2 regions of the Kocuria sp. UCD-OTCP genome follow, and region 1 is predicted to be linked to the other one. Evidence: predicted binding sites of a transcription regulator. Region 1 holds the regulator's gene; the other holds the start of a gene.

Region 1 (9,057 bases):
CTGCCCGGCAGGTCCACCTGGGTGACGTCCCCGGTGACGACCATCTTGGAGCCGAAGCCGAGCCGGGTGAGGAACATCTTCATCTGCTCGGGCGTGGTGTTCTGCGCCTCGTCGAGGATGATGAACGCGTCGTTGAGGGTGCGGCCGCGCATGTAGGCGAGGGGGGCGACCTCGATGGTGCCCGCCTCCAGGAGGCGGGGGATCGAGTCCGGGTCCATCATGTCGTGCAGCGCGTCGTAGAGCGGGCGCAGGTACGGGTCGATCTTCTCGCTGAGCGTCCCGGGCAGGAAGCCCAGCCGCTCCCCCGCCTCCACGGCGGGGCGCGTGAGGATGATCCGGGAGACCTCCTTGGCCTGCAGCGCCTGGACGGCCTTGGCCATGGCCAGGTAGGTCTTGCCGGTGCCGGCGGGACCGATGCCGAAGACCACGGTGTGCTCGTCGATGGCGTCCACGTAGGTCTTCTGGTGCAGCGTCTTGGGGCGGATCTTGCGGCCGCGGCCGGAGAGGATGTTCTGGGTCAGGGCGCCGCTGGGGCGGGCGGTGAGGTCCCTGCCGATCAGCTCGAGCAGCTGGGTGATGACCTGCGGGGTGACCGCGGTCTCGCGGCCGGCCAGGACCTTCAGCTCGTCGAAGAGGGTGGCGACGATCTGCACGGGCCCGCTGGGGCCCTCGATGCCGAGCTCGAGTCCGCGCGGGCTGGTCGTGAGGCCGGGGAACGCCGTCTCCACCTGGCGCAGGGTGTCGTCCCCGGAGCCGAGGCACCGGACCATCGTCTCGCGGTCGGGGAAGGTGATGACGGTGCGGGCCGTCAGGGGGTGCGTGGTGCCGGGCAGCGTCTCAGTCATGGGTCCGGCCGCGCGGGCCGTGCTCTCGCTCTCTCGTGGGTCGCCGTGGTAGGGACGGTGGACGGGACTCGTCCTCACCCCAGGGTACCGCGCGGCTCCGGCACCGGAGGTCGCCCGCCGCACATTGCGATTTGGTATCGGTCACGCCCGCCGGGGCTCCTCGGCTGGGGGCGTCCACGGGCCCTGTGCTGGAATGGTCCGGTCCTCCGGCAGGGGGACAGGTGCGGCCTCCCCCGGTGCCGGCACCGCCCCCCACCCGATCCCGGAAAGCCGAGGTGCGCGTCCCCCCATGGCCACTGCCCGTTCCCGGCCCCGGTCCGCCCGCGGCCGGCTCCCCGTGCTCGCCCTGTCCGCCGCGGGCGCCCTGGTCCTCGGCGCGTGCGGCACCGGCCCGGAGCCCGCCCTCGAGGGCACGGTCAGCGCGTCGGGCGCCGCGCCGGCCTCGTCCACCACGGCGAGCACCGCGGACGGCCGGGTGGCCACCACGAAGCTGCCCGTCTACTGGGTGGGCCGCGCGGACGGCGAGGAGCGGCTGTTCCGCGAGTTCCGGGACGCCTCCGAGGCGGCCGCGGCCGTGGACCCCATCGCGGCGGCGGCGGCGCTGATGACCGGGGCGACCCCGGAGGACCCGGACTACCGGACGCTGTGGTCCCCGGTGGACCGGGTGGGCGCCTCGACGTCCCCGGGCGGGACCATCACCGTGGACCTGCCGTCCGAGGCCTTCCGCCCGGACCTGGACGACCGCGAGGTCCGGCTGGCCCTCCAGCAGCTCGCGCACACCGTGACCGCCACGGCGGCCACGGCGGGTCTGCTGCCGGAGGGCTCCGCGGCCGAGGTCGTGGTGCTCGTGGACGGCCGGCCCGACGAGGAGGTCTTCGGGTCCGTGCGCCTCGACGGCCCCCTCCGCCCCGACGAGGCGCTGGAGGCCCCGCTCTGGCTCGACGAGCCCCGGCAGGACGAACGGTCCGAGGGGACCCTCACCCTCTCGGGACGGGCGCTGGACGAGGTGCGGGACTGCCGGTGGACCGTGGCCGGACCGGACGGGGAGCGCGTCTCGAGCGGCACGGCGGACGAGGTCCCCCGGGGCGACGGGACCGCCGGGTTCCGGGCCGAGCTCGAGCTGGAGCCGGGCCCCTACGTGGTGACGGTCGTCGGCCGGGACGCCGAGGGCGGGACCGTGCGCGACGACAAGGACGTGGAGGTCGTCCCCGGCTGAACCGGCCGCCCGGGACTCATCAGGTCCCGGACGCCCAGCGGCCGAGCGCGGCGCTGAGCACCGCCAGCGCGGCCGGTCCCGCCGTGGAGCTGCGCAGCACCTCCGGGCCGAGCCGGACCGCGAGGGCCCCCACCCCGGCCAGGACCTCGCGCTCCGCCGGCGCGACGCCCCCCTCGGGCCCCACCACCAGGACGATCCGCTCGGCCCCCGCCCACGGGGCGCCGGCGGCGCCGGCCAGGTCGGCGAGGGAGTCGTGCGCCTCCTCGTGCAGGACGAGGCCGCGGGTCCCCGGCTCCCCGAGCAGGCGGGCGAGCTCGCGGGTGGTGGACAGGGGCAGCACCTCGGGCCAGGCGGCCCGCCGCGACTGCTTGGCGGCCGCCGCGACGGTGTGCACCCACTTCTCGTGGCTCTTGGCGGCGCGCTCCTTCTTCCACCGCACGATCGAGCGGTCGGCCTGCCAGGGCACCACGGCGTCGACGCCCAGCTCGGTGGCCGTCTCCACGGCCAGCAGGTCCCGGTCGCCCTTCGCGAGGGCCTGGGCGAGGACCAGCCGGGGCGTGCGGGCGGGCTCGGTGGTCACCGAGACCACGCCGACCTCCATGCTGTCCCGGTCCCCCGCGCGCAGCTCCCCGGTGGCCCGGGTCCCCGCGCCGTCGACGAGCTCGAGCCGCTCACCGGGCGCGAGCCGGCGCACGGTGACGGCGTGCCGGGCCTCCGGGCCGGTGACAGTGAGCGCCGCCCCGGGGCCGAGACCGGCGAGCCGGCCCGGCTCGACCTTGAAGACCGGCAGGCTCACAGGTCGGAGAACCGGTCCTTGAGCCGGGAGAAGAAGCCGCCGGAGCCGGCCGGGGAGTTCAGGGTGGTGCCGGTGGACTGGTCCTCGCCGCGCAGCCGGGACAGCTGCTCGAGCAGCTCGCGCTGCTCGTCGTCGAGCGCCGTGGGGGTCTCGACCTCGAGGTGGACGAACAGCTCGCCCCGGCCGCCGCCGCGCAGCCGGGTGGCACCGAGCTCGTGCAGGGTGACGGTGTGGCCGGTCTGCGTGCCGGGGGCGACGGGCACCTCGCGCTCGCCGTCGAAGGTCTCGAGGGTCACGGTGGTGCCGAGGGCCGCGGAGGTCATGGGCACCCGGACGCGGGCGTGCAGGTCGTCGCCCTGGCGCTCGAACGTGGGGTCGGGATCGACCTTGAGCTCGACGTAGAGGTCGCCGTTCGGCCCGCCTGCGGTGCCGGCCTCGCCCTGACCCGAGAGGCGGATCCGGTTGCCGGTCGAGACGCCGGCGGGGATCTTGACGGTCAGCGGGCGGCGGTCGCGCACGCGGCCCTCGCCGTAGCACTCGTGGCACGGGTGCTTGATGACGGTGCCGAAGCCCTGGCAGGTGGCGCACGGCGCCGCCGTGACCACGGTCCCGAGGATCGACTGGACCTGGCGCTGCACCTGGCCGGATCCGTGGCAGACGTCGCAGGTCTCGGGCTGGGTGCCCGCCTGGCAGCAGGTGCCGTCGCAGGTGGGGCAGACCACGGCGGTGTCCACGGTGATCTTCTTCTCCGTGCCGAAGACCGCGTCCCGGAGGGTGACCCGGACGTTGATCAGGGCGTCCTGGCCCTGGCGGGTGCGGGACGCGGGTCCGCGCCGGCCGGAGCCGGCGCCGCCGGCGCCCTGGAAGAAGGTGTCGAAGATGTCGGCGAAGCCGAACCCCGTGCCGGGGAAGCCCCCGCCGAAGCCGGTGTCGGTGCCGTTCTCGTTGCCGGTCGCGTCGTAGACGCGCCGCTTCTCGGGGTCGGAGAGGACGTCGTTGGCGTGGGAGAGGCGCTTGAAGTCCTCGGCGGCCTCCGGGCCGGGGTTGACGTCGGGGTGCAGCCGGCGGGCCTTCTTGCGGTAGGCCTTCTTGATCTCTTCCTGGCTGGCGTCCCGGGACACGCCCAGGGTCTCGTAGTGATCGCTCACCGTGGTCCGTTCTGTCGAGAGGTCTGTGGTGGGTTTCGCTGGTGGGCCCCGGGGGACGGGGCCCGCGGGGGCTCAGCCCCCGAGGATACGGGAGAGGTAGCGGGCGACGGCGCGCACGGCGGCCATCGTGGACGGGTAGTCCATGCGCATGGGGCCCACGACCCCCACCTTGGACTGCGGCCCGTAGCCGGTGGCGACGACGGCGGCCTCGGACAGGGGGCCCTCGGCGTTCTCCGTGCCGATCCGCACGGCCACCCCGCGGGCGTCCTGCTCCATCTCGGAGAGCAGCCGGAGCATCACCACCTGCTCCTCGAGGGCCTCGAGGACCGGGCCGATGCTCAGGTGGAAGTCCCCGGTGGAGCGGGCGAGGTTGGCGGTGCCGGCCATGACCATGCGGTGCTCGGCCCCGCCCGCCGCGAGGGCGCCGACGGCCTCCGCCACGGCGGCGGCGGCCGGCTGCAGCGGCGGGGCCGTGCTCGCGGTCATCACGGCGAGGGCGTCCGGCACCGCGGTCAGGCAGCGCCCGACCACGGCGGCCAGCACCCGGGCGCGCAGCTCGAGCAGCTGGGACTCCTCGAGCGGCGCCCGCAGCACGGCGACGCGCTGCGCCACCCGGCCGTTGGTCGGGATGAGCACCACCAGCACCCGGCCGGCGCCGAGGTCCACGACCTCGACGTGGCGCACGGTGACCCCGGAGGCGTGCGGGTACTGCACGACCGCGACCTGCTGGGTGAGCTGCGCGAGCAGCCGCACGGTGCGCTCCATGACGTCGTCGATGTCCGCGGCGTCGTCCAGCAGCCGCTGGATGGCCCGCCGTTCCGGACCCGAGAGCGGCTTGACGGCCGCGATCTGGTCGACGAACGTGCGGTAGCCCTTGTCCGTGGGGATCCGGCCCGAACTCGTGTGGGGGGCCGTGATCAGGCCCTCCTCCTCGAGCGCGGCCATGTCGTTGCGCACGGTGGCCGAGGAGACGCCGAGCCGGTGCCGGTCCACGAGGGCCTTGGAGCCGACCGGCTCGCGGAAGTGCACGTAGTCCTCCACGATGGCCTGCAGGATCTGCAGTCGTCTCGGATGGTTCACGTCGCTCCTCCCCGGTTCGTCCACGCCCCCGAAGATGCCCTGGCACTCGGGTGGCCACAGTGCCAACGGCGTCCAGTGTAGCCCCCGTGTCCGACGGCCGGTCGCCCCCGCGGTTTGGTACGCTTCCGGCTGATCCGCGCCGGACGCGCGGCACCGCGACCCGGGAGGACGACCATGAGCCACCACGGCTGGGGGCCGCGCAGCCTCGACGACGACGCCCTCGCCCGCCGCCGGCCGGTCTCCGCGGAGGTCCCGGTCGCCCCGGGGATGCTCCTGGAGGACGTCACGACCGGCTGGGTCGGCGCGGTCGTGTCCCTGGAGACCATCGGCGGGATGCGCGTGCTGGGGCTCGAGGACCGGAGGGGGCGGGTCAAGGCGTTCCCCCTGGGACCGGGGTTCCTGCTCGAGGGCGAGCCCGTGGTCGTCGTCGAGCCCCGCCGGGCCCCCGCGGCGCGCAAGCCCTCCCGCACGCGCTCGGGCTCCGTGGCCGTCGAGGGGCTGCGCGCGAGCACCGCGAAGGCCTCCCGGGTGTGGGTCGAGGGCTACCACGACGCCGAGCTGGTGGCCAAGGTGTGGGGCCACGACCTGGCGGTCGAGGGCATCGTCGTGGAGCCCCTGCACGGCATCGATGACCTGCCCGCCGCCGTGCGGGAGTTCGGGCCGGGCCCCGGGCGGCGGCTCGGCATCCTCGTCGACCACCTCGTGGCCGGCTCCAAGGAGTCGAGGATCGCCGCGGAGACCATGCGCCTGCCCGGCGCCGCGGGCAACGTCCTGGTGCTGGGCCACCCCTACGTCGACATCTGGCAGGCGGTCAGGCCGCGCACCCTCGGCATCGACGCCTGGCCGGTGGTCCCGCGCGGCACGGACTGGAAGACCGGCACCGCCGCCGCCCTCGGGTGGCCGCACCGCACCCCCGGCGACCTCGGCCGGGCCTGGCAGCACATCCTGTCCCGCGTGGACAGCTACGCCGACCTCGAGCCGTCCCTGCTGGGCCGGGTCGAGGAGCTCATCGACTTCCTCACCGCCCCCGGCGCCTGACCCGCCGCCCCCGCGCACGGGCAACGCCCAGCAGATCGTCACAAAGGCACACGGGCGCGGGGCCGAGCCTCCGCCCTCCGGGCCGGTCGGTAGGATGGTCGTGTCCCACCCACCCTCCGCGGCCCTGCCGCGGTCCCACCGCCGAAGGACATCCGTGCCCGTGCAGACCGACCCCCGATCGAGCCGCGACAACGCCGGGGCCCCGTTCGAGGGCCTCTCCCCCGTGGCCCAGCCGCTGACCGTCACCGAGGACCACCAGTGGGCGACCCTGGCGCACTTCGGCGGCGTCATCGGCTTCCTCCCCTCGTTCCTCGTCCACCGCGTCTTCCGCGGGCGCGGCCCGTTCACGGAGCAGGAGTCGATGGAGGCCATGAACTTCACCCTGCTGCCGACCCTCGTGGTGGTCACCGGGATCCTGCTCGCCCCGGTGCCGTTCATCGGCTGGTTCTTCGCGCTCGCCGCCGCCGCCGCGTGGCTGCTGCTCGCCGTCGGCTCCCTGATCGGCGGGGTCCGGGTCAACCGCGGCGAACCGCACCTCTACCGCTTCAACACCCGGCTCTACGACCGGCTCGTCGAGCGCCTCCGCGAGCGGTCCCGGGGGCGCGCCGCGCGCGGCTGATCCCGGTCCGCGCCGGGGACGTCCCTGACGGACGCATCCGTTCCCGACGGGTGCGTCCGTTCCCGACGGGTGCGTCCGTTCCTCGTGCGGGCGCCCCGGCCGGGGTGCCCCCGTCAGGCGAGCAGCCGCCGCACCACGGCGTCGCCGAGGAGCCGGCCCCGCAGGGTCAGCACCAGCGAGCCGCGCAGCGCCGCCGCGGGCTCCACCAGCCCGTCGGCGATCAGCCCGGCCACCGCGGTCCGCCCGCCGCCGGCCAGGGCGGTCGTGGGCAGGCCGTCGCGGATCCTGGCCTCCAGCATCACCCGCTCGAGGTGGCGGGTGTCCGCGTCGAGGATCTCGCGCCCGGCCGCCGGCGACTGCCCGGCGCGCACCCGGTTCGTGTAGGGCACGGGGTGCTTGAGGTTCCACCAGCGCGTCCCGCCCACGTGCGAGTGCGCCCCGGGCCCGATCCCCCACCAGTCCTGGTTGCGCCAGTAGGCGAGGTTGTGCCGGCTGCGGTGGGCGCCGGCGTCCGCGCCCTCGGCGGGCCGGGCCCAGTTGCTCACCTCGTACCACTCGAAGCCGGCCTCGGCGAGGACCCGGTCCGCGAGCTCGTACTTGTCGGCCTGGTCGTCCTCGTCGATCGGCGGCACCTCCCCGCGCCGCATCCGCGCCGCGAGCTTCGTGCCGTGCTCGATGATCAGCGAGTACGCGGAGACGTGGTCGGGCTCGTAGCCCACCGCCGTGCGCACCGAGTGCTCCCAGTCGGCCAGGGACTCCCCCGGGGTGCCGTAGATGAGGTCCACGCTGACGCCCAGGCCGGCCTCGCGCGCCCACCGCACGGCCCGCGGCACGTTGTCGGGGTCGTGCGTGCGGTCCAGGACGGCGAGCACGTGCGGGACGGCCGACTGCATCCCGAAGGACACCCGGGTCACCCCCGCCGCCGTGAGCACCGCGAGGGACTCGGGCGTCACGGAGTCCGGGTTCGCCTCGGTGGTCACCTCCGCGCCCGCCGCGAGCCCGAAGCTCTCCGCGGCCTGCGCCAGGACCGCGGCGAGGTCCTCGGCGGGCAGCAGCGTGGGGGTGCCGCCGCCGAAGAACACGCTGTGCAGCGGGCGGGGAGCCACCCCGGAGTCCTCCAGCACCCGGCGCGCCCAGCGGACCTCCGCCGCGGCGTCCCCGGCGTAGGCGTCCTGGGACACCCCCGCCCCGAGCTCCACGGCCGTGTAGGTGTTGAAGTCGCAGTAGCCGCACCGGACCGCGCAGAACGGCACGTGCACGTAGAGGCTGAGCGTGCGGTCGGCGGAGCCCACCGCGGCGGAGGGCGGCAGCAGTCCGTCGAGCGGGCCCGGCAGGCCCTCCGGCTGGGCGGGGGCCACTACTTCTTCTTGTCCTTCGCCCCGGACTCGTCGGAGGACAGCGCCGCGACGAACGCCTCCTGGGGGACCTCCACCCGGCCGACCATCTTCATCCGCTTCTTGCCCTCCTTCTGCTTCTCGAGCAGCTTGCGCTTGCGCGAGATGTCGCCGCCGTAGCACTTGGAGAGCACGTCCTTGCGGATCGCCCGGATGTTCTCGCGGGCGATCACCCGGGAGCCGATGGCCGCCTGGATGGGCACCTCGAACTGCTGCCGCGGGATGAGCTCGCGCAGCTTGCCGGTCATCATCACCCCGTAGGCGTACGCCTTGTCCCGGTGGGTGATCGCGCTGAAGGCGTCCACCGGCTCGCCCTGCAGGAGGATGTCGACCTTCACGAGGTCCGCGGCCTCCTCGCCCTCGGCCTTCCAGTCCAGGGACGCGTAGCCCTTGGTGCGGGACTTGAGCTGGTCGAAGAAGTCGAAGACGATCTCGGCCAGGGGCAGCCGGTAGCGCAGCTCCACCCGATCCTCGGAGAGGTAGTCCATGCCCTTGAGCTGACCGCGCTTGGACTGGCACAGCTCCATGATCGCGCCGATGAACTCGGACGGGGCCAGCACCGTCGCGGCCACCATGGGCTCGCGGATCTCGGCGATCTTGCCTTCGGGGAACTCGGAGGGGTTCGTGACGGCGCGCTCGGAGCGGTCCTCGAGGGTGACGTTGTAGCTCACGGAGGGCGCCGTGGAGATCAGGTCCAGGTTGAACTCGCGCTCGAGGCGCTCCCGGACGATCTCGAGGTGGAGCAGGCCCAGGAACCCGCACCGGAAGCCGAAGCCCAGGGCCGCGGAGTTCTCGGGCTCGTAGACCAGGGCGGCGTCGTTGAGCTGGAGCTTGTCCAGGGCGTCGCGCAGGACCGGGTAGTCGGAGCCGTCGATGGGGAACAGCCCCGAGAAGACCATCGGCTTGGGGTCCTCGTAGCCG
Region 2 (9,057 bases), on a different contig from region 1:
GCGTCCAGGTCGTCATAGGCCACGACCGGCAGCGCCGCACCGAACTGCTCGCACGCCACCAGATCCGTGTGGTGCGGGGCGTCGGCGACGACGGTCGGCTCCAGGAAGTGCCCCGGCAGGTCCGTGCCGTGCTCCCCGCCGTGGGCGATGCGCCCGCCCTCGGCCACGGCCCGCGCCACGTAGTCCTTCACCAGCTGCTGCTGTCCGCTGGTGTGCATCGGCCCCATGGTGGTGCCCTCGGCCACGCCGTGGCCGATCCGCAGCGCGGAGACGGCTTCCACCAGGGCCTCCGTCAGCGCCGCCGACCGGTCCCGCGGGACGTAGACCCGCTTGACCGCCATGCACACCTGGCCGGCGTTGCGGAAGGCGGAGCCGGCGATCCGGGCGGCCGTGAACTCGAGGTCCGCATCCGGCAGCACGATCGCCGGATCGTTGCCGCCCAGCTCCAGCGTCACCTTCTTCACGGTCGGTGCGGCCTGGGCCATGATGGCGGCCCCGATCTCCGTGGACCCGGTGAACGAGATCTTCCGCACGCCCGGCATCTCGGACAGCGCCCTGGAGAGGACACCGCGGCCGGTGACGACCTGCAGCACGTTCTCGGGCAGGAACCGGTTGAGCACCTCGGCCAGCGCGCGGGTGGACATCGGGGTGGACGGGGACGGCTTGGCGATCACGGTGCACCCGGCCACCAGCGCCGGGGCCAGCTTCACCGCCAGCAGGGAGATCGGGAAGTTCCAGGGCGTGATGGCGCCCACCAGTCCCACGGGGGCGTACTGGACCTGGACGGAGCGGTCGCCGCGGACGGGCAGCGTCTCGACCAGGTCCCAGTCGAGGTCGGCGTAGTGGCGCAGCAGCCCGGCCGCGACCTTGAACTCCTGGGTGGCCTCGGCCCAGACCTTGCCCTGCTCCAGCGAGAGGATCCGGCCGAGGCCCTCGGCCTCGGCCAGCACCGCCTCGGAGGCCCGGCGCAGCGCCGTCCGGCGGACTTCACGGTCCGCGGCCCAGTGGCGGGCGACCGCGGCCGCGGCGGCAATCGCCCGCTCGACGTCCTCAGGCTGGTGCAGCGGAACTTCTCCGACCGTGTCCAGCGTGGCCGGGTCGATGACTTCGTAGGTGGCAGGCACCGGATCTCCTTGTCGCTCATGCTCCGGAAGCGCCCACCGACCGGTGGGCGGACTTCCCCTGTTCCCAGCTTCGAGCTCGCCTGTGACCGGACACACGCCATCTTCCACCCAGTGAAAAGGAGAGATGAACCGGGAGTACGCCAGGCCACATAGTGGAGTCGAACCAGCCGAACCGCACGCGGAGGATCCATTCGAGCGTGCAGGGGCCACTCTTCTGGAAGGACCACGTCCATGACCCTCGACGGACAGACATTCGTCGTCACCGGCGCCGCCTCCGGCATCGGTGCTGCCACCGCAGCTCTCCTGCGCGATGCCGGCGCGGAGGTGATCGGCGTGGACCGCAACACGCCCGCGGAGTTCCCGGGGGCCTTCGTCCAGGCGGACCTCTCCACGGCCGAGGGGGTGGCCGCGGCCGCCGGACGGATCCCGGAGGGTATCAACGGGCTGCTCAACATCGCCGGCGTTCCCGGCACAGCCCCCTGGCGTCTGGTGCTGTCCGTCAACGTCTTCGGCGTCCGGGATCTGACCCGGGCTCTGCTGCCCAAGCTCGTCCAGGGCGGCGTGGTCGTCAACCTGGCCTCCAACGTGGCCAGTGGCTGGACCGAGCGCCGCGAGCAGATCGTCGCGTTCACGTCCGTCGAGCACCGGGAGACGGCCCTGGACCTGGCCGGTGCGGACCCTGAGGTCACGGGGAACTCCTACCGGTTCTCGAAGGAGTGTGTCCGCTGGTTGAGCCTGGAGGCCGCCGCCTCCTCCCTGGGGAGGGCGCGCGTCGTCTCGGTCAGCCCCGGCCCCGTCCAGACCCCCATCCTGGAGGACTTCAAGATGGACCACGGCCGCGACAAGGTCGAGGGCGCCGTCGCCCTGCTGGGCCGCGCAGGGCAGCCGGACGACATCGCACAGGCCATCGGCTTCCTCGTCAGCCCGGAGGCCGCCTGGATCAACGGCACCGACGTGTGCGTCGACGGCGGCCTGAGCGCTCACCGCGCTGTGGCCGCATCCTTGTCCGTGACCGCCTGAGTGGAGGAACCATGACCACCGTGAACACCGTTCCCACCCCCGCCGTCGGGAACCAGACCACGAACGGCTACCGGCACGAGGTCGAGGAAGTCCTCGTCGACCGGCTCGAGACCGTGGCCGAGGGCGTTCGCCGGGTGACCCTGCGCATGCCCGACGGTTCCGACTTCCCGCAGTGGGAGCCGGGCTCGCACATCGATCTGATCCTGCCCCACCACATGCGCCAGTACTCCCTGTGCTCGCCCCTGGCCGACCGCAGCCGGATCCAGGTGTCGGTGCTGCGCACCCGCGATTCCCGTGGTGGTTCCGCCTACGTGCACGAGAGCCTGGCCGAGGGCGACACGGTCCACATCAACGGGCCCCGCAACAACTTCCCCTACGTCGACTCCCGGAAGTACCTGTTCGTGGCCGGCGGCATCGGCATCACTCCGATCCTGCCGATGATCGAGGCCGCGGAAGCCGCCGGCCGCGAGTGGCGCCTGGCCTACGGCGGACGCAGCCGGGCCTCGATGGCCTTCGCGGACGAGCTCGTGGCCGCCTACGGGGACCGCGTCCTCCTCTACCCGGAGGACGAGGTGGGGCGCATCGATCTCGAGGGTCTACTGGCCCTGCCGCGAGCGAAGATGCTGGTCTACGCGTGCGGACCCGAACCGCTGCTGCGCGTGATCGAGGACTACTGCATGGGCTGGCCCCCCGGTGCGCTGCACCTGGAGCGCTTCGTCGCGGCCAACCTCGACGCCGGGGCCAGCGCCGAGCCCTTCGAGGTGGAGCTGACCGATACGGGCACCACCGTCACCGTTCCCCCGGACCGCACCATCCTGGACGTGGTGGAGGAGCACGGAGTGCGTGTGCTCTCCTCCTGCCGCGCGGGAGTGTGCGGCACGTGCGAGACCCGCGTGGTGGCAGGGGAGGTCGAGCACCGGGACGCCATCCTCAACGAGGAGGAGAAGCACTCGGGCGACGCCATGATGATCTGCGTCTCCCGCGCCGCCGCCGGGTGCCGCAAGCTCACCCTGGAACTCTGAACCACCGACCCAGCACAGGAGTCACCATGACTGTCACCGCCACGAGGCCTGAGGCCGTGTCCTTGCCCGACGATCCCTTCTCCGTCGAGAACATCTCGAATCCCTACCCGCTGCACGAGAAGCTCCGGGAAGCCGGACCCGTGGTGTGGCTGGAGAAGCACGGCTGCTACGCCGTGACCCGCTACGAGTGGGTCTACGAGATCCTCACCGACTTCGAGTCCTACTGCTCCAGCGGTGGCCTCGGCCCCAAGGACATCCGCAAGGAACCCGAGTGGCGCCCGCCCTCGATCCTGGAGTCCGACCCGCCCACGCACACCGTGATGCGCCGGGGCCTGGCCGGGGTCATCTCCCCGTCCACCATGCGCCGGCTGCGGGAGCAGTTCGCCCCCTTCGCGGAGGAACTGGCCGAGCGGGTGGTGGCCCAGGGGGACGTCGACGGCATCAAGGACATCGCCGAGCCCTACCCCCTGAAGGTGTTCCCCGACGCGGTGGGCCTACGCCCGGGAGGCCGGGAGAACCTGCTCCCCTACGGTGCGATGGCCTTCAACGCCTTCGGCGCCGACAACGAGATCCGGGCCGAGGCCTTCACCGAGGGCGAGAAGGTCGCCGCGTGGATCATGGACAGCTGCGCCCGTGAGAACCTGTCGATCACCGGCCTGGGCGCCGACATCTGGAAGGTCGCCGAGGAGGGGCGCATCGCCCCTGAACAGGCCACCCTGCTGGTGCGCGCCCTGCTCTCCGCGGGGGTGGACACCACGATCTTCGGCATCGGGAACACGCTCTACAGCCTCGCCCGGCACCCCGAGCAGTGGGAGAAGCTCAAGGCCGACCCGAAGCTGGCCAAGTTCGCGGTCGACGAAGCGCTGCGCGTCGAGTCGCCGTTCCAGATGTTCCACCGCACCTCCACGGTCGACACCGAGATCGGAGGCGTCCGGATCCCCGCGGACTCGAAGATCCTGCTGTTCATGGGCGCGGCCAACCGGGACCCCCGCAAGTGGGGCGGGAACGCCGACGTCTTCGACCTCGACCGCAGCGCCTCCGGTCACGTGGCCTTCGGCATGGGCCTGCACCAGTGCGTGGGGCAGCCCATCGCCCGGATCGAGATCGAGCTCGTCCTGCAGGCGCTGGCCAGGCGCGTGGACCGGATCGAACTCACCGGCGAGCCGAGCCCGTGGATCCACAACGTGCTGCGCGGCTTCGCCCGCATGCCCCTGCGCCTGACACCACTGAGCCGAACGCACTGATGCTCCGGAGCACTGCCCCGACCCCAACGGTGGGCACGTCCCGTGCGGCACGGCGCCCCGGGACCGTCAGGGGGGCGATCCATGGATGAGTCCATGCCCGCACCGGACCGCAACCGCCTCTCGGCGCGCGTGCTGGGCGGTGGGACGGAACCGGATCCGCGGTTCACCCTGGCCAACGAACGCACCTTCCTGGCCTGGATCCGCACCTCCCTGGCGTTCCTGGCCGGCGGCATCGCGGTGGAGGCCTTCACCGAGGATCTCTTCCCCGAGCCGGTGCGCACCTTCCTGGCCGTGGTCCTGCTGCTGCTCGGGGTGCTCATCAGCGGCGGCGCCGCCTGGCGCTGGGTGGATGTGGAACGCAGCCTGCGGCGCAAGGCGCCACTGCCGCTGCCGCTGATCACCCCCCTGCTGGGCATCGGCGGGGCGCTCGCGTCCGGGGCCCTGGTCGTGTTCGTCCTGCAGACCTGATCGAGGCCGCCCGATGAACGGCTCCTCCCGACAGCCTCCGGGCACCCGGACACCGCGTCCGGCGCACGACGACCCCGGTCTCCAGCCCGAACGGACCGCACTGGCCTGGGGGCGCACGGTGCTGGCACTGATCACCGCCGCTGCCGTCTGCCTGCGCTGGATCTCCCACCACGGGCCGTTCGTCCTGTCACTCTTCGCCCTCGCCGTCGTCACCGGCACGGCGATCTGGCTGACCCAACGGGCCCGCTACACCCGCGGCTCCAGCGGGATCACCGCCGAGCGCGTCATCGCCGACGTGCACGGGGTGCTCGGCCTCGCTGCGGCCACGGTCGTTCTCGGTTCCCTGGGCATCTACGTCGTCGTGGTCCTCGCCTGATCCTTCTCGGGGCCGGGACGGACCGGCCGACGACTCGGACGCCTGCGCACCCGGTCCCCCAAAGAGCGGTGCTCCGACACCCGGGGTCTGCGGCCTCCACGATGTCGCGGCATGGCATTGTTCACACAAGTGAACTGCCGCGCCGAGGGCGGTGGGAGGCGAGAACTCCGAGGAGTGGAGAGCAGGAAGCCATGTTCTACATCGTCACGGCCATCGTCCTGGCCCTTGTCACCGTGATCTCGATCGCCGGCTGGATGATGTCCCCGAAGGAGACCGTCCGGAAGGACGCGGACGGCGAGCACGTCCACCCCAGCGCCACGAGGAAGGCGGCCGGCCTCACCGCCGTCAGCGCCCTGGTGCTCCTGCTGCTCGTCACGGCCGGGACGACTCTCGCCCGAGTGGGCGCACGTGAAGTGGGGATCGAGACCAGCCTCGGCAAGTACTCCCGGACCCTGCAGGCGGGATGGCAGATCAAGGCGCCCTGGGCCGAGGTGGAGACCTTCTCCACCCAGTTGCAGCGCTCGGAGATGGACGCCCCGATCGCCTTCGCCGGCGGCGGCTCCGGCACCCAGCACATGACCGTGCAGTGGACCATCACGGGAGAACAGGCCCAGGAGCTGTGGTCCCGGTACCGGCAGTTCGCGAACGTCGACGGCATGCTCGTCCAGCCGGCGGCCAGGGAGGCGGTCGCGACCGTCCTGGCGTCCTACACCCCCGCGGAGGCCCGCGCCGAGGGCAAGGTGGAAGAGGTGCGCGAGGCCGTGGAGAAGGCCCTGACCGAACGCCTGTCCCCCTACGGGGTGCAACTGGACTCCGTGGCGCTGCCGCCGGCGGCGCTCGACCAGACCGCCCAGGACGCGCTGAACCGGGTCGTGGAGGCCGAGGCGAACGTGGACCGCGCCCAGTCCCGTCTCGAGCAGGCCAGGATCGATGCCGAGGCGGACCGGGAGCGCAACAAGAACGTCACGGCGGAGAACCTGGTCCTCGAGTGCCTGACCATCACGAACAACTGGAACGTCGACGAGAACGGGCCCCTGCCGGCCACCTGGAACTGCTTCGGCGGGGACGCCGCGGACGTCCTCGTGAACACGAACCGGTAGCGCGGCCTCGGCCCGCCCGCACGCACACCGCGACCGTCAGCTCGTTGGCATCAGCACCGACCGTGATCCAGGATGAGGGATGACCACGACTCGACCCCTCCCGCGGACACGCGTCGCAGACGGGACCATGATGGCGGTCGTCACCACCGGTGTCGGCGGCTACGACCGTCTCGTGCTCTCCCGAGTGCCCGTCCCCGAGCCGGGCGAGGGTGAGGTGCTGGTCCGCGTCCTGGCGGCCGGCATGAACAACACCGAGATCAACACCAGGCTCGGCTGGTACTCGTCGTCGGTGACGGCAGGAACGAACGATGCGTCCGAGGACGTCGTCGGGGACGCCTCGACGAGACCGGACGGGGGCTGGAACGCGGCAACCCCGTTCCCGCTGATCCAGGGCGCGGACTGCTGCGGGCGGATCGCGGCCGTCGGTCGTGGGGGCGACGAGTCCGCCCTCGGGGCCCGGGTGCTGATCCGGGCCTGCATGCGCACCGAGGGTTTCTCCTCCTGGGACACGACCTGGCTGGGCTCCGATCTCGACGGAGCCTTCGCCCAGTTCGTCGTCGTCCCGGCGCACGAGGTCTTCCCGGTGGACTGCGACTGGAGCGACGCCGAGCTGGCGACCATCCCGTGCGCCTACGGGACGGCGGAGAACATGGTCCGCCGCGCCGGCATCACCACGGGGGCACGGGTCCTGGTGACCGGCGCCTCCGGAGGCGTCGGATCGGCCGTGGTGCAGCTCGCCAAGTGGCGCGGCGCCCATGTCGTCGGCATGGCCGGTGACGCCAAGCGGGACCAGGTCCGCGCCCTCGGCGCCGACGAGGTCATCGGGCGGGACGACCCGCGCAACGTGCTGGGCGCGGACAGCGTCGACGTCGTGATCGACAACGTCGCCGGGCCCGGCTTCCCGGCAGTGCTGGGCCTCCTCCGGAGGGGCGGGACGTACGTCTCCTCCGGGGCCATCGGCGGCCCCCTCGTGGAACTCGACATGCGCACCTTCTACCTGAAGGACCTCACCCTGATCGGGTGCACGGCGTGGGACGAAGAGGTGTTCCCCGATGTCGTCTCCTACATCGAGCGCGGAGAGATCCGGCCCCTCCTGGCGAGGGTGTTCCCGCTCGAGCAGATCGCGGACGCCCAGCGGGAGTTCCTGGAGAAGACGCACGTCGGCAAGTTCGCCCTGATTCCGCCCGACCCCGCCCCCTGAGCCACGGCTGCCGGACCCGACACACCCTGGGAGGACCATGCCGATCCCCGACCGACGCTGCACCACACCCGTCACCGACGACCTCCTCCACGGCGTCCTGGAGCTGGAGCGCACGGACGACGGGGTGATCCCGCACCGCCTCCCCGCGTGGGCCAGGAATCAGGCCCGCGACCCGCAGCTGGCCATGGCCGAGTCCCAGCCCGCGGGCGCGCGGCTGCTCTTCGCGACCGAGGCGAGCCGCATCGAGCTCCGCGGGCGCGCCACACGCTTCCGGTACGAGGGCGCACCACCGCGCCCGGCCGGCCTCTTCGACCTGCTGGTCGACGGCCGGCACACCCGGCAGGCCGGCCTCGAGGCCGCGACCGTGGTGAGCATCGACATGACCACCGGCGACCGGCAGATCACGCAGGCCGGGATCGGCGGCGTCGTCTTCGACGATCTGCCCCGGGGCCCCAAGACGGTCGAGCTCTGGCTGCCGCACAACGAGACCGTGGAACTGGCCGAGATCAGCTCCGACTCCCCCCTCCGGCCGGTGCAGGACCTGCGCCCGAGGTGGGTGCACCACGGCAGTTCGATCAGTCACGGCTCGAACGCGGTGCATCCCACCGGCACCTGGCCGGCGGTCGCCGCGAGGCGGGCCGACCTCAACCTGCTCAACCTCGGCTTCGGGGGCAGCGCGCTGCTCGACCCGTTCACCGCACGCACCATCCGGGACACCCCGGCCGAGCTGATCAGCCTCAAGCTCGGCATCAACCTGGTCAACCTCGATCTGATGCGGCTGCGGGCCTTCGGCCCCGCAGTGCACGGCTTCCTCGACACGATCCGCGACGGCCACCCCCACACCCCGCTGCTGGTGATCTCCCCCCTCCTGTGCCCGATCCACGAACACACCCCGGGACCCGGCGCCTTCGACCCGGACGCACTCGCCCGGGGTGAGATGCGGTTCCGGGCGACCGGCGACCCCGGCGAGGTCGCCGCCGGCAAGCTCACCCTGACGGTCATCCGTGCCGAACTGGCACGGATCGTGACGGAGCGGGCGCACGACGATCCGCACCTGTTCCACCTCGACGGACGCGAGCTCTACGGGGAGTCCGACGCCCGGGAGCTCCCCCTGCCCGACGCCCTCCACCCCGACGCGACCACGCACCTGCGGATCGGCGAGCGCTTCGCCGAGTTCGTGCTCGGCCACGGTTTCCTGCCGGCCGGCGAAGGGGCGTGACATCTTCGGCGGTTGGGTAACGATCCGGGGCAGGTCGGCCGGCCGGCCCGGAGGGCCGTCCTACGCTGGGGGCACCGCCTGTCCCACGCGTTCGCCGGGGCCGGTGCGTGATCCGGGGCCGTGGACCGGCCCGTCATCTCATCGATTCCACGGCCCGTGCGTGCTGTCGGGATGTGCCTTCGCGGTGGAGTGCGGCGCAGGGGTCGACATCGTCGCCCATGGCGACTGCGCCAGAAGCACTGCTCTCCGGGTGCAGGCCCTTCCCGGAAGCGGCCTGCGCCGA

What was found. Region 1 encodes HrcA, which represses chaperone genes, less so after heat shock. Its sites were predicted from a motif close to TTNGCACTCGNNNNNNNCGAGTGCNAA; they were not measured.
Region 2: H488_RS30720 (coniferyl-alcohol dehydrogenase) is a predicted target of HrcA. The motif match lies at 1,134-1,160, and genes of this name have one in related genera.

The regions. Positions count from the first base shown of each region.
Region 1 covers NZ_AOSQ01000033.1:5,125-14,181, reverse strand. The annotation lists gene H488_RS30395 (PhoH family protein) at 1-845, opposite strand, end outside; gene H488_RS30390 (GerMN domain-containing protein) at 1,135-2,061, shown strand; gene H488_RS30385 (16S rRNA (uracil(1498)-N(3))-methyltransferase) at 2,081-2,857, opposite strand; gene dnaJ (molecular chaperone DnaJ) at 2,854-4,005, opposite strand; gene hrcA (heat-inducible transcriptional repressor HrcA) at 4,078-5,085, opposite strand; gene H488_RS30370 (DUF3097 domain-containing protein) at 5,260-6,123, shown strand; gene H488_RS30365 (DUF4870 domain-containing protein) at 6,278-6,742, shown strand; gene hemW (radical SAM family heme chaperone HemW) at 6,856-8,100, opposite strand; gene lepA (translation elongation factor 4) at 8,100-9,057, opposite strand, start outside.
Region 2 covers NZ_AOSQ01000034.1:51,791-60,847, forward strand. The annotation lists gene H488_RS30715 (aldehyde dehydrogenase family protein) at 1-1,124, opposite strand, end outside; gene H488_RS30720 (coniferyl-alcohol dehydrogenase) at 1,356-2,144, shown strand; gene H488_RS30725 (PDR/VanB family oxidoreductase) at 2,156-3,166, shown strand; gene H488_RS30730 (cytochrome P450) at 3,193-4,410, shown strand; gene H488_RS30735 (YidH family protein) at 4,504-4,878, shown strand; gene H488_RS30740 (DUF202 domain-containing protein) at 4,892-5,254, shown strand; gene H488_RS30745 (SPFH domain-containing protein) at 5,446-6,354, shown strand; gene H488_RS30750 (alcohol dehydrogenase family protein) at 6,482-7,555, shown strand; gene H488_RS30755 (SGNH/GDSL hydrolase family protein) at 7,593-8,774, shown strand.